DNA from 4 places in the Allorhizobium sp. GW101-3B10 genome. Region 4 is predicted to be linked to each of the others. Evidence: riboswitches for the same ligand, from Rfam matches in the RefSeq annotation. Region 4 holds a riboswitch; each other region holds the start of a gene.

Region 1 (3,201 bases), 3.6 Mb from region 4:
CCTGCTTCTTCTCCACCGGCCAGCGCTGCACCGCTTCCTCGCGCCTGATCGTCACCGAGGGCATCCACGACCGCTTCGTCGCAGCGCTGATCGATCGCCTGAAGACCGTCAACGTCGACAATGCGCTGAAGGCGGGCACCCATATCGGCCCGGTCGTCGACGAGCGCCAGTTGATGCAGGACATCGACTATATTGACATCGGTCGTTCGGAAGGGGCCAAGTTGGCCTTCGGCGGCGAACGCCTCAACCGCGAGACGCCCGGCTTCTATCTGCAGCCTGCGCTATTCACCGAGGCCAGCAACCAGATGCGCATTTCGCGTGAGGAAATCTTTGGCCCGGTCGCCTCGCTCATTCGCGTCAAGGACTATGAGGAAGCCCTCAGTGTCGCCAACGACACGCCGTTCGGTCTGTCGTCGGGCATTGCCACGACGAGCCTGAAGCACGCGACGCATTTCCGTCGCAACGCGGAGGCCGGCATGGTCATGGTCAATCTTCCGACCGCCGGTGTCGACTTCCACGTGCCTTTCGGTGGGCGCAAGGGATCGTCCTTCGGTCCGCGGGAACAGGGACGCTATGCGGCCGAGTTCTTCACCACCGTCAAGACGCAGTACACCTTGGCCTGACCTCGGAACCGGTTCCGCCGCCGCCTGCGGCGGAGGCCCCGACCGTCCGAATGTGAAACGGGCCGGCCTGCCGGCCCGTGGCGTTTCATCCTTTGGTGATCAGGATGAGGACGACGAACATCAGCGGCACGGCCGTCAAGGCCGGAATGATGATCGCGGGGTAGCCGAACGCAAGGATGGCGAGCAGCCAGACGAGCAGCAGATTGAGGATGAAGAGGACCTTCGCCGTGGTCGAGCCACTGACGGCCTCCTTCAGCATCCAGCCGAACACCGGCACATGATAGATCATTCGCGCAATCATCGCTTCATCCCTTCCGGGCCCAGGCCCATTCTTGATATTTGTCACACCTATCGACCGTCGGCGGTCGCCACAATGCGGCAAAATGACGTTTGCCAAGTGGCGGGCACGGCTCGAGGAGCCCTGGCCTTGCATCTTCACCGAAGAAACGTGTCCTCCCCGCCGTTCCATCCGGCAAAACGAATGGCGCTTCTGGACAGGCGGCGCGGCGTGATCCTATTAGTGTGATTGTGATGGTTCCGCCGAACCGAGCGGAGAGGCGGACGAAGAGGGAATACGGTGAGGACTACCCATCAGGGGCCGAAACCGTGGCTGCCCCCGCAACTGTAAGCGGCGAGCGACGTCCACAATGCCATTGGCCGGAAACGGCTGATAAGGCGGACCGAGCCAAGACCCGCAAGCCAGGAGACCTGCCATCACATGCGCCGCGAAGCGGCATCCACTTGAAGAACCGCGCGGTGGGCGCGGACGAAAGGAATGAAAAATGCACATTGAAGTGGGAATCATCGATCCGGCGCGTATCGCCCTGGCGAACGCAGCCGCTCTCGCCCTCGTCGCCGCACAACTCCCGGCAATCGTCAAGAACCCGCTGGTCGTGCCGAAGGCAATCCTGGCCGCCGTCGGCTTTTCCGCCATGATGCAGATCTGGCACCTGCCCGTCGGCCCTTCCGAACTACATCTGATCGGCGCCACGACCATCTACATGCTGTTCGGCTTTGCGCCCGCCATGCTCGGCTTTGCCCTTGGCCTCGTGCTACAGGCTTTCCTGTTCGAGCCGGGCGACATCCCGCATCTCGGCGTCAACGCACTGTCCCTGATGATTCCGATGGTCGCCGCTCACTATAGCTTCGGCCGCCGCCTGTTCGACGCGAATCTTCGTGACCGCTTCAGCCTCGGCAAGGTCCTGCGCATCGACGCCGTCTACTATGCCGGCGTTTCCGCCATGGTCGGTTTCTGGCTGATGATCTCGAACGACAGCTTTGCCGTCGCCGACTGGGCAACCTGGGTCGCCGCCTACTTGCCGGTCTTCGTCGCAGAAGCCGTGATTACGTTCTCCGCGGTATCGCTAATCAAGGGTCTTCGCGCGAACGGTCTCGTCTCGCGCATGACCGAAGTGAACCGCCTGACCTTCGCCTGATGGCGCAGGAGCCGGTTCGACAAGAATGACGACATGAAGCGCGTGGCCCGGGTCACGCGCTTTTTTCTTTGAAAAATGGGCCGGCTTGCGCTACCGGCCTTACAGAAGCCGCCCGCGCTCGAATTCCGGCCGGCTGGAAACCACGGTCCGGCTGGCACTTCCGCCGTTTCGACCCGCTGATCAAAGGGTAACGCCGTTGCGCATTCTCTCCGAAGCACACTTTCCCGAACTGCCGAACTACTATCGCGGCAAGGTGCGCGAGAACTACGACCTGCCCGACGGCAGCCGCATCATCATCTCGACCGACCGCCTAAGCGCGTTCGACCGGATCCTCACCTGCATTCCCTACAAGGGACAGGTGCTGACCCAGACCGCACGCTACTGGTTCGAGCAAACCGCGGACATCTGCCCCAATCACGTGATCGCCTATCCCGATCCGAACGTGGTGGTGGGCAAGCGGCTCGACATCCTGCCGGTGGAGATCGTCGTGCGCGGCTATCTCGCCGGCACCACCGGCACTTCGGTCCTGACGCTCTACAAGAAGGGCGAGCGCGCCATGTATGGCATCACCGTGCCGGACGGCCTGCGCGACAACCAGATCCTGCCGCAGCCGATCATCACGCCCACGAGCAAGGCCTTCGATGGCGGCCATGACGAGCCGCTGAGCGCCGAGCAGATCGTATCGGAAGGCCTGCTGACGCAGAAGCAGTGGGACACGGTCTCCGCCTATGCCCTGGCGCTGTTCGCCCGCGGCCAGGAGATCGCAGCGCGGCGCGGCCTGATCCTGGTCGACACCAAATACGAGTTCGGCACCGATGCCGACGGCAACATCCTGCTCGCCGACGAAATCCACACCCCGGACAGCAGCCGCTACTGGATCGCCGACAGCTATCAACAGAGCTTTGAGAAGGGCGAGCGTCCGGCGAGCTTCGACAAAGATTTCGTCCGGTCCTGGGTCGCTGAGCGCTGCGACCCCTACAAGGACGAGATCCCGGAAATCCCCGTCGAACTGGTCGAGGAAACCTCCAAGGTCTATATAAAGGCCTACGAGACCATCACCGGGCTTCAGTTTGTGCCGGATGACCGTTGCGAGACTCCACGCGACCGCGTCCGCATGAACCTTGCCCCATACTTCCCCGGGA
Region 2 (3,201 bases), 1.5 Mb from region 4:
GATGATGAAGCCGAGCGTGAACTTCGGCATTTCCCGTGCCTTGGCCTCAAGCTCCCAGCGGAAGATGATGTCGTCGGGCGAGCGGGCGCAATGGAGGAAGGCGATGTCCGAATCCGGCTGGCGGTCGGAGAGATCGCGCGTCATCGACACCATCGGCGTGATGCCCGAACCGGCCGAGACGAACAGATATTTGCTTCCCGGATGGCGGGCATAGGAGAAGTCGCCGAGCGGGCCATTGGCCTTCAACTGCATGCCGGGCTTCAGGTGATCGAACATCCAGCGGGTGCCGATCGAATCCTTCTGCGCCTTGACGGTGACGGCCACCGTATAGGGCCGCGAGGGGCTGGACGAGAGCGTGTAGGTGCGCATCACCGGCTCCGGGCCGACCGGGATCTCCAACGTGACGAACTGGCCCGGCTGATAGCGGAACCAATGGCCCGGACGATCCGGGCGGAAGGTGAAGGTCATCACGTCCGGCGCCTCGGGCGTGACGGCGACGCATTCGAGCCTGTGCTCCCGGTCGGACCAGGGGCGCATCTCATCGACATGGCGGTAGCTGGGGAGAGCGATGTTCATCTCACGCCACCGCCGAGAGACGGGCCTTGTCGCCCTGGAGACGGCTCAGCATGAAATTCGAATACCATTCGACGAACTGCATGACGCCGCCCTCGTGGTCGACGGAATAGGGTCCGGGCTCATAGGCCGGCGAGCGGATGCCGAAGGCGTTTTCCTCGACGATCGAGCGGTCCTGGTCGTTGGTCATGTTCCACACATGGGTGAGTTCATCGAGATTGTAGTCGACGCCTTCGACCGCATCCTTGTGGACCAGCCAGGTGGTGGTGACCGCGGTTTCCTCGGCCGAGATGGGCAGCACGCGGAAGGAGATCGCGTGGTCGACCAGAATGTGGTTCCAGGTGGTCGGATAGTGGAACAGCAGCATGGTGCCGATATGCGAAATGTTGATGTCGTCGGACAGCGGACGGCGCACGGCGCGCTTGCCGGACAGGGTGTAGCTCTCGGCATCCTGGATCAAAGGCATGCGGGCGACGCGGAACTGGCCCGACGGATCCATGGTGAATTCCGACGGCAGGCCGGCGGCCTCGCAGCGTGCCCAGTGCTCGGCGATCACCGGATCGTCCTTGGCGCCCTGCACGCCGGTCGCCGACGGCGCTTCGGGATAGGTGCGGCAGAGTTCCGGATGGTTGCCGGCGCAATGGTAGCACTCGCGGTTGTTTTCCCAGACGAGCTTCCAGTTGCCCTTCTCGATGATGGTGTTGCGGTGGGCAACCTTGGCTTCCGACAGGCGATGCGGCGCCATGAAGGGCTCGATCGTCGCGCGCACCGGGGCGAAATCGGCGGCCTCGTTGGCGAGACAGATGAAAATAGAGCCGGCGACGCTCTCGCAATGGACGGGCTTCAGGCCGAATTCGGACTTGTCGAAGGTCTCGCCCATCTGGCGGGCAAAGACCAGCGAGCCGTCGAGATCATAGGTCCACTGGTGGTAGGGGCAGACCAGCTTGGCCGAGGCGCCGCGATCCTGGGTGCAGACGCGGTGGCCGCGATGGCGGCAGGTGTTGTGGAAGGCGCGGATCACCTGATCCTTGCCACGCACGATCACCACCGGATAGTCGCCGATCTGGGCGGTGAAATAATTGCCGGCGCGCGGGATCTCGCAGTCATGGCCGACGAACAGCCAGTCGCGATACCAGATCGTCTCCATGTCGAGCTTGAAATAGTCCTGGTCGATGTAGAAGGGCTGCTCGAGGCTGAAGCCTTCCCGGCGGTTCTTCAACTGCCGCAATACCGTGCTCTGCAAGTCCATTGTCGTCCTCGTATCCGTTCTGCCGTGACGGAGATCGAGACCATGCAAGGCCACGGCGTCGCATGACGCCGGACAAAGCCGTCTCGGGCCGCCTGCCGCGACCGTCAATCCACTTCCTTCTCAAAGGCTGGTTTCCGGGCTCTGGAGATGATCCTTTCGGACCGCGTTCGGCACCTTCCCAGGGCAGATGCCCCAGTGGTCTTTGGCCGTCACGCATTCTCCACTACCGTTGCGGGGGCAGCGCCGGAATTCGACCGGCTTCCCGATTTCCCACCCTTCCCTAGCCGGGCGGCACCTCGAGTTCGGACCCATCTAACCACAGTCGCAGATTTGTTGATGCACTGCGGAACGACACAGCCCCAGAAATTTGCGACATGGGCGAAATTGACGCCAATCAATCGTTCTGCGAGAAATAACGAGCACTTTCAATAGTATAATATTCGCCTCCGACCAACTCCACGGCCCCGGTGGCGCAAAGAGACAAGCAGGCACCCCTGCGCCGATTGCGACATCGCCCACGCAAGCCTCGCGAAACCGAAGCTCGTCAGGATGCGGCAAATTGTCATTAATCTCGGTGCCGTATCATCGGCGCATCGGCCTTAGGATCAGAGCCACGATATGCAGAAGCTGAGATATTTCGCCGCCCCCAAATCCGGGGCCAAGCCCGGCCTGCCGGCCAGGGCCGTGCACACCGAATTCCTGCGCACCGGCCGCATTTCGCGCCACCGCGAGGACTGGCTGCAGGAAGAGAAGCGCTACCTCACCTATGAGGAAGTGGCGGACCGCACCGGGCGCAAACTGGAAGCAGCCGGTGAGACCACCCACAAGCATATCAACGGCTTTCACCGCTCGATCCAGTTTCCAAAGCTGATCTTCCACAAGACGCTCGAGAACAGCCCGCATCTGGGCTATTGCCACGTCACCGCGGCGAAGACCAATTTCGCCAAATATGCCGACGTCAAATGGGCGTTCTACATCGCTAACTTCTTTGCCGAGGTGGGCGGCGCGGATCAGTTCTTCAAGCACATCCGGCCGAACTATTCGCGCATGTATTTTGCCGTTGCAATCCATCCCGACAAGGAAACGCGGTCGATGTCGATCGATCGCTCGATCCGCGAGAACGGCCTTCTGTTCCGTACCCACGACCCCAAGGAAGCGCTGAAGAACGTGCTGATGCTGGGCGCCCGCGACGCGGAACTGCGCAAGATCATCGCCAAGCTCTGACTGATCTCGCCCCGGCTCTACAAAGCGCGCCCGGATTCGCCCTGTCCCACCTCAGAAGCCGCCGACCGGCTGCTTCTTGTAAATCAGCCAATCCTTCGGCGCATAGTCGTTGGCGCCGTAGATGGTGACCGTGTTGCCGCCGGCGGCCTTGGAGG
Region 3 (3,201 bases), on a different contig from region 4:
ATGACATTGTCGGCTATGTTATGGACCGCTTTTCTACCATAGGTGACGCGCGACACGAAGGCCGCACCAAGGGTAACCACGGGCAAGCCTCCGCGTCAGGCTGATCTGTCGAATTGCGCCGACCAATTGTGTCCGTCACATGACCTAGATCGCCATCGCCCTCCCAGTGCACCGGTCGACACCATCGGCAATGAGGGAAAGCGCTTGCCAGTTTTTGACGCAAAGGCGGCGATTCGTATCAAGGGAAATAGCCCTCTGCTGGACTAACTGACTGAAGACGCGAGAGACTGTCTCACCTCTCAAGCCGAGCCAATCGCCGATCTCGGTCCGCGTGAGCGGGAGACTCAGCGTCCCGCATGAAACTGGGTCAACACCGAATTGCAGGGCGAGATCCATAAGGACCGTGGCGATTCTTTGAACGGCCGTCTTGCCGCACAAGAGCGCGACATGCCGGTGGGAACGATCAAGGTTTTCGACGAGAGATTCGTGAATCATGCGGGCGTGCTTGCGAAGGTTGAGCACCTCGTACCGGCATTCTATGCGCACTTCGGCTAAGCTAGGCCTACTGGGATGGACGAAGATACGGCCGGGACCATAGACGTCAACGACCTGCGCAATGCCGTTGGCCGTAAGCCGGCTATGCACAATGCATCCCTCGTGGATATGATAGACTGGTCCATCGGCGCGATCAGAAGCCGTGAGGATCGTGCCGATTGGGAAGATTTCCAATGCTGTCGCGGTTTTCCGCCGATTGTCCTCGATTGGCCGGGATACCACACGGCGTTCTGGGGATACCATCGAGTTCATCGTCGAAGACCTTCAGTGACAGCAAAGCCGCATTTGTTCCCAGGAAGCTGGAAACACCAGTCGGGCGAGTGGCGCCGATCTTCAAACATAGGAAGTGGACACGACGCCCGCTTCTTTGAGCCAGCGCAAGCACTCCCGAGTTTTCGCCGGAAAAGGTCATCTGCCGCCTGATTGAAGTCGCCTTTCAGATTGTCGGTCGGGAGTGCATGCCTTACGGAACCTGTTGCAACTAACGGAACCCGGTGAAATTCCGGGACGGTCCCGCCGCTGTAACCAGATACGTGTGTGAGGAGGCATTGGCCGCCACTGTCCGCTTGCCGGATGGGAAGGTGCCTGCACCCGGTCAAGCTGGAAGTCAGAAGACGCGTTGCCACATCCTGAAACCGCCCGATGGCAAAGGGCGGGGCGATTGCTCATGCGAGCTTCGGTGTCACGTGGAGGACCCGTATGTCTGACCTAAGCAGCCTTTCGACAAGGCAACAATCCCTTGCACCCATAAAAGACCTCTCAGCCCTGCGCCGAATACTGCAGGACCTGCCGCCCGGAAACGAACACGCAGCTGGCGCGGCCGCGGCGCGAGAGGAGATATTGACCAAGCCACCGGGAAGTCTCGGCAGGCTCGAAGAGGTCGTCGCGTGGCTGGCCTGCTGGCAAGGACGCTATCCCCCGGTCATGGATGATCCGCAAGTGTGCGTATTCGCGGGCAATCACGGCGTGGCGGAAACCGGTGTGTCGGCCTATCCTCCGATAGTCACCGAGCAGATGGTGCAGAACTTCGAGCGCGGCGGAGCGGCTATCAATCAGTTGAGTGCCGAGCTGGGCGCCAAGGTGACCGTCGTGCCGCTCGATCTGGCTCGCCCCGTCAACAACTTCCTAAATGCCCCTGCCATGACCGAGGGCGAGTTCCTCGATGCATTCCAGTCCGGGATGCATGCGGTTCGACCGGGCGCCAGCGTGCTTTGCCCCGGCGAGATGGGCATCGGCAACACGACTGCTGCCTCGGCCATATGCTTCGCCCTTCTGGGCGGCGACCCGGCGAACTGGTGCGGGCGAGGATCCGGGATCTCGATCGGAACGGTAGAGCGCAAGGTCGAAGTCGTCTCTAAGGCCGTTAGACTGCATGGAAACGCCATAAGCGATGGGCTCGACGCCTTGCGCTTCCTGGGCGGACGCGAAATCGCCGCGATGGCCGGATCGATTGTCGCGGCGCGCCTGCTTGCCATACCCGTCATGCTCGATGGTTTCATCTGCTCGGCAGCCGCCCTCGCGCTTCACTGCAGCGGACCAGGAAGCCTGGCGCACTGCATGGTCGGTCACAGCTCGATGGAGCCCGGGCATCGGCGGCTTCTCGCCCATCTCGGATTGCGGCCGCTTCTCGATCTTGATTTGCGATTGGGCGAAGGAACCGGGGCAGTCTTGGCCACTCTCTTGGCAAGAGCGGCGCTGAGATGCCACCTCGGCATGGCTACATTCACCGAAGCCGGCGTGCATAACGGCATCGAGCGGTAACAGAACCCCTGCGGGACGCGAGAGCAATCGGGTAGCCGTCTCGCGTCCCCGTTTCGGATCAGCGGTGCCGAGGTTCGGGGCCAGCACTTCCGAGAACCCGAGGTGCGCTCGGCGTCATGGCTCCCCCTCCGACGATTCCTATCTGCTCTTCCCCACATACCCTTATCGGTCGATCTGCAGGGAGACCGAGGCGAAGCCGCTTGCGGGATAGACCGCACGCAATGGCTCCGTGCCCGTCAGGAGCGAAAACGGCCTGATCCTGCTCAGCAGTTCATCGATCATCACTCTCAACTGCATTCTCGCCAGGGCAGCACCCGGACAAATGTGGATGCCCGCGCCGTAAAGCAGGTTTGGCCCCTGGTCGCGCATGGGGCAATACCGGTCAGCAGCCTCGAAGGCCCGGGCGTCGCGATTGGCCGAAGTCCAGATCACCGTTATCCGTTCGCCGGCTTCGATCCGACTCCCACCGATCATCACGGGCCGCAGTGCCGTTCGCCGATTCGAAACCAACGGCCCGTGCAAGCGCAGGATTTCCTCGATTGCCGGTGAAAGGCCCGATCGGTCGAGGCGCAGCCCGGTCTGGATCTCGGGGGTCTCGGCAAGAAAATGCACGATGATGCCGACGCAGGCCGCAATCGTACCCAGTTCCCCCACCGTCCAGTTGCGCAGGATGCTGACGATTTCGCCGTGATCGAGCCGCTTGCCGTCTACCGTCTGGCGGACGAGGCTGGTGGTGATGTCGTCCGGCGCGGCGTCGCCGGCCTCTTCTCGCCATTTGAGCTGGGAGCGGATATGCCCGTCGAATTCGAGGGCGATGGCTGCCATGGCATCGGTATCGCGCGCAAGCGTGGCTTGGCGATTCTTGCGCACCCATTGAAGCAATGG
Region 4 (3,201 bases):
AACACGGACCAGCCGGGTCCGACGGACATGCCGATGGCGCCGCCCCGAACGCTCGGCCGGCCGCTCGAAACCACGGAGCCGATGAGCGAGGCGAGCCGCGCGGGCCGATTCCAGACGTTCACCGGGCACGGCAGCCTCAGAACGCTGTGTGTGCGAACCTGCGACGGCGCCTTTTTCCCGATCTCGTCGAACACCTCGCCGCTCAATTTCCGGCGTGACGCGCAGATCTGCGAACAGATGTGTCCGGAGACCGAGACGGAGCTCTTCTACCATTCGATGCGCACCGAGGAGAGCGCCGACATGGTGTCGGCCGAGACCGGCCAGCCCTACCGGATGCTGCCGACCGCCTTCGCCTACCTGAACCGATCGCGCGGCGACAATCCGTCCTGCGGCTGCGACCTCGCCGGCTACTATCGCCGGATGCAGGGCCAGTCGGCGCAGGGCAATGCCGGCGGCAACAACAAGGCAGTCATCGAAATCGGCCGCTCGGCCGAGGCGACCGCGAAAGCCGATGGCCTGCCCGCGCGGTCCACTCCCGCAATGCCGCAGGATCGGGCCTATGACCCGCAATCTGCCGCCGTGCGCCAGGTCGGCCCCACCTTCCTGCCGTCCGCAACCAGCGACATCGATCTGCGCAATCCGGCGCTGCCGGGTCCCCAGCCGCTTCAGCAATAGCAGCGCCGCCGGCCGCAAGGACCGGCCGCCGCCTCCCCGCCAGCCGAACGCAAACGGCCGGGCGAGAGCCCGGCCCTCTGACGTTTCCCTGGAAAATCGGTTCGATCACGCGGCGTGCGGCCGCGCCGGGCGGATGCGCTGCGGTTCCCGTTGACTGCCACAAGATACGACCAAAAGCCTAGGTCGCTTCGGGCGGCCGGAGATTTCCCCAGACCTCGTCGAAGACGAGTTCATCGATCGGCAGCCTCTGCCGCCAGCCCTTCAGCGCCAGTTCCGGCTGGTCGTAGAGCCGGTCGACATAGCCGACACAGAACCAGCCGATCACTTCCACATGGGCCGGAATGCCGAGCACGGCGCGCACATCGTCCTGATGAAAGATGCTCACCCAACCTACGCCTACCCCCTCGGCCCGCGCGGCAAGCCAGAGGTTCTGCACGGCGCACACGGTCGAATAGCTGTCCATGCGGGGATTGTGGGTGCGCCCCAGCACCACGGGTCCGCCGCGGGTCGGATCGCAGGTGACGCAGATGCCGAGCGGCGCCTTGCGGATGCCTTCGAGTTTCAGCCGCATATAGGTCTCGCGCTGCTCGCCGTCGAACAGGGCCGCGGCTTCCTCATTGGCCCTGGCGAAGGCCCGCCACACCGCCTCGCGGCGCGCGGCGTCCCGTACCAGGAGAAAATTCCACGGCTGCATGAAGCCGACCGAGGGCGCGCTGTGGGCGGCGTCCAGCAGGCGCGCGATCAGGTCTTCGGGCAGAGGATCGGGCAGGAACTGGTCCCGCACGTCGCGGCGGGTCCGGATCGCCCGGTAGACGGCCTCGCGCTCTTCCACGGAAAAGGCGCCGGCCCGGACGAGATGGTCGTTCGGTTCGTCGTGCATCGTCATATCCCCAACAATGCGTCCGACCGCCTGCTGTCCTCGCAGGCTAAGCCTATCTTGCCAGGCCGGTCTTCTGACTGGGCTTCGTCTGCATCGCGCCGACCTTCCCGGCCCGAAGGGCCAGTGGCTCGAACCGCCTCCGGTTCGTTGGCGCGAGGCATCCACCTCACAGCGTTGGGCACGTGCCGGAATTCCACCGGCTTCCCGATTCTCCCGCCCCGACGAGGGCAGGCACCTGACCGGAGAATGTCTACAGCATCGCCGCCCGAAGGCAAGACGGCTTGCTCGTCTCTGCCTAAACGACCGCCGGGAAATACCGGACATAAGCGAATTCGTTGCCATCGGGCGACCAGCACGGGACGTTGATCGTGCCCTGCCCGCCGAACAGTTCGAACAATGTCTCCGGATTGCTCCCGTCCGGATCGATCAGCCGCAGCCGCACGTCGAGATCGCGCGGATGGTCGAAGACGTCCGGGTCGTAGGACAAGAGCAGGACCTTGTCGCCCTTCGGCGACGGATGCGGGAACCAGTCGCCGAATGCGCTATCGGTGACCCGCTCCGCGGCGCCACCCTCGGCCGGCACGCGCCAGATCTGCATCCGCCCCGAGCGGCTGGAATTGAAATAGATCCATCGGCCGTCCGCCGAATAATCCGGTCCGTCATTGCGCCCTTCGCCGAAGGTCAGCCGGGTCTCCTCTCCGCCATCGACGGAGATCGTGTAGATGTCGAAGACATCGTTGCGAATGCCGCAGTAGGAGAGCGTGCGGCCGTCCGGCGACCAGCCGTGCCAGTAGGACGGCAGGTTACGCGTCACCTGGCGCGGCGTGCCGCCCCCGGCCGGCAGGATGTAGATGCACGACTTGCCGTGCTCCACCTTGTCCGACACGACGAGCCATCGGCCGTCGGGCGAGATCCCATGGTCGTTGTTGCAGGCGGTGGCAAAACCGGTATCGATCTGCACCGGCGCGGCACTGCCGTCTGCCGGCAGGCGATAGAGCAATCCCTCGCCATTGATGATGAGGGATGCGCCGTCGGGGCTCCAGTTGGGCGCCTCGACCAGTCGCTCCGTCTGCCATACGACGCGCCGGGCGCCACTGCGAATATTGAAGATCTCCACGGAACTCCGCATCGCTCGCTCCCTGGAAGTTCCGGCAACCGCCTCTGTCAGCGGTCGCGGAAACGATTGGTGATCGGATAGCGCCGGTCGCGGCCGAAATTCTTGCGGGTGATCTTCACCCCCGGCGCCGACTGGCGGCGCTTGTACTCGGCGAGATAGAGCAGGTGCTCGACGCGGTGCACGGTCGCGATCTCATGGCCGCGCGCGACGATCTCGTCGACGGACATTTCCTTCTCGACCAGGCATTCGAGGATGTCGTCCAGCACCGGATAGGGCGGCAGCGAATCCTGGTCCGTCTGGTTGGGCCGAAGCTCGGCCGACGGCGCCTTGGAGAGGATGTTGGCCGGGATGACCTCGCCCGACGGGCCGAGTGCGCCCGGTGGCACATGCTTGTTGCGCCACGCGGCGAGCGCATAGACCTGCATCTTGTAGAGGTCCTTGATCGGATTGAAGCCACCGTTCATGTCGCCGTAGAGCGTCGCATAACCGACCGACATTTCCGACTTGTTGCCGGTCGTCACCACCATCG

The links. A riboswitch is a leader RNA that binds a small molecule or an ion and turns the genes downstream of it on or off. The one in region 4 is predicted to bind cobalamin.
Region 1: linked by a shared signal. The riboswitch ahead of AC07Y0_RS24115 (energy-coupling factor ABC transporter permease) and the one ahead of bluB (5,6-dimethylbenzimidazole synthase) in region 4 are both predicted to bind cobalamin.
Region 2: linked by a shared signal. The riboswitch ahead of AC07Y0_RS14425 (aromatic ring-hydroxylating oxygenase subunit alpha) and the one ahead of bluB (5,6-dimethylbenzimidazole synthase) in region 4 are both predicted to bind cobalamin.
Region 3: linked by a shared signal. The riboswitch ahead of cobT (nicotinate-nucleotide--dimethylbenzimidazole phosphoribosyltransferase) and the one ahead of bluB (5,6-dimethylbenzimidazole synthase) in region 4 are both predicted to bind cobalamin.

Annotation. Positions count from the first base shown of each region.
Region 1 covers NZ_JBWKZR010000001.1:4,951,046-4,954,246, reverse strand. Annotated here, with positions in the region: gene AC07Y0_RS24125 (aldehyde dehydrogenase family protein) at 1-623, shown strand, start outside; gene AC07Y0_RS24120 (hypothetical protein) at 709-924, opposite strand; cobalamin riboswitch at 1,139-1,353, shown strand; gene AC07Y0_RS24115 (energy-coupling factor ABC transporter permease) at 1,406-2,059, shown strand; gene AC07Y0_RS24110 (phosphoribosylaminoimidazolesuccinocarboxamide synthase) at 2,256-3,201, shown strand, end outside.
Region 2 covers NZ_JBWKZR010000001.1:2,866,822-2,870,022, forward strand. Annotated here, with positions in the region: gene AC07Y0_RS14420 (FAD-binding oxidoreductase) at 1-576, opposite strand, end outside; gene AC07Y0_RS14425 (aromatic ring-hydroxylating oxygenase subunit alpha) at 578-1,822, opposite strand; cobalamin riboswitch at 1,931-2,136, opposite strand; gene AC07Y0_RS14430 (DUF6656 family protein) at 2,441-3,046, shown strand; gene AC07Y0_RS14435 (GGDEF domain-containing protein) at 3,098-3,201, opposite strand, start outside.
Region 3 covers NZ_JBWKZR010000002.1:153,428-156,628, reverse strand. Annotated here, with positions in the region: gene AC07Y0_RS24990 (helix-turn-helix domain-containing protein) at 145-396, opposite strand; gene AC07Y0_RS24985 (hypothetical protein) at 379-555, shown strand; gene AC07Y0_RS24980 (hypothetical protein) at 689-967, opposite strand; cobalamin riboswitch at 1,042-1,171, shown strand; gene cobT (nicotinate-nucleotide--dimethylbenzimidazole phosphoribosyltransferase) at 1,255-2,316, shown strand; gene AC07Y0_RS24970 (cytochrome P450) at 2,479-3,201, opposite strand, start outside.
Region 4 covers NZ_JBWKZR010000001.1:1,355,689-1,358,889, reverse strand. Annotated here, with positions in the region: gene AC07Y0_RS06480 (DUF2865 domain-containing protein) at 1-675, shown strand, start outside; gene bluB (5,6-dimethylbenzimidazole synthase) at 854-1,555, opposite strand; cobalamin riboswitch at 1,602-1,809, opposite strand; gene AC07Y0_RS06470 (TolB family protein) at 1,851-2,684, opposite strand; gene AC07Y0_RS06465 (NAD+ synthase) at 2,720-3,201, opposite strand, start outside.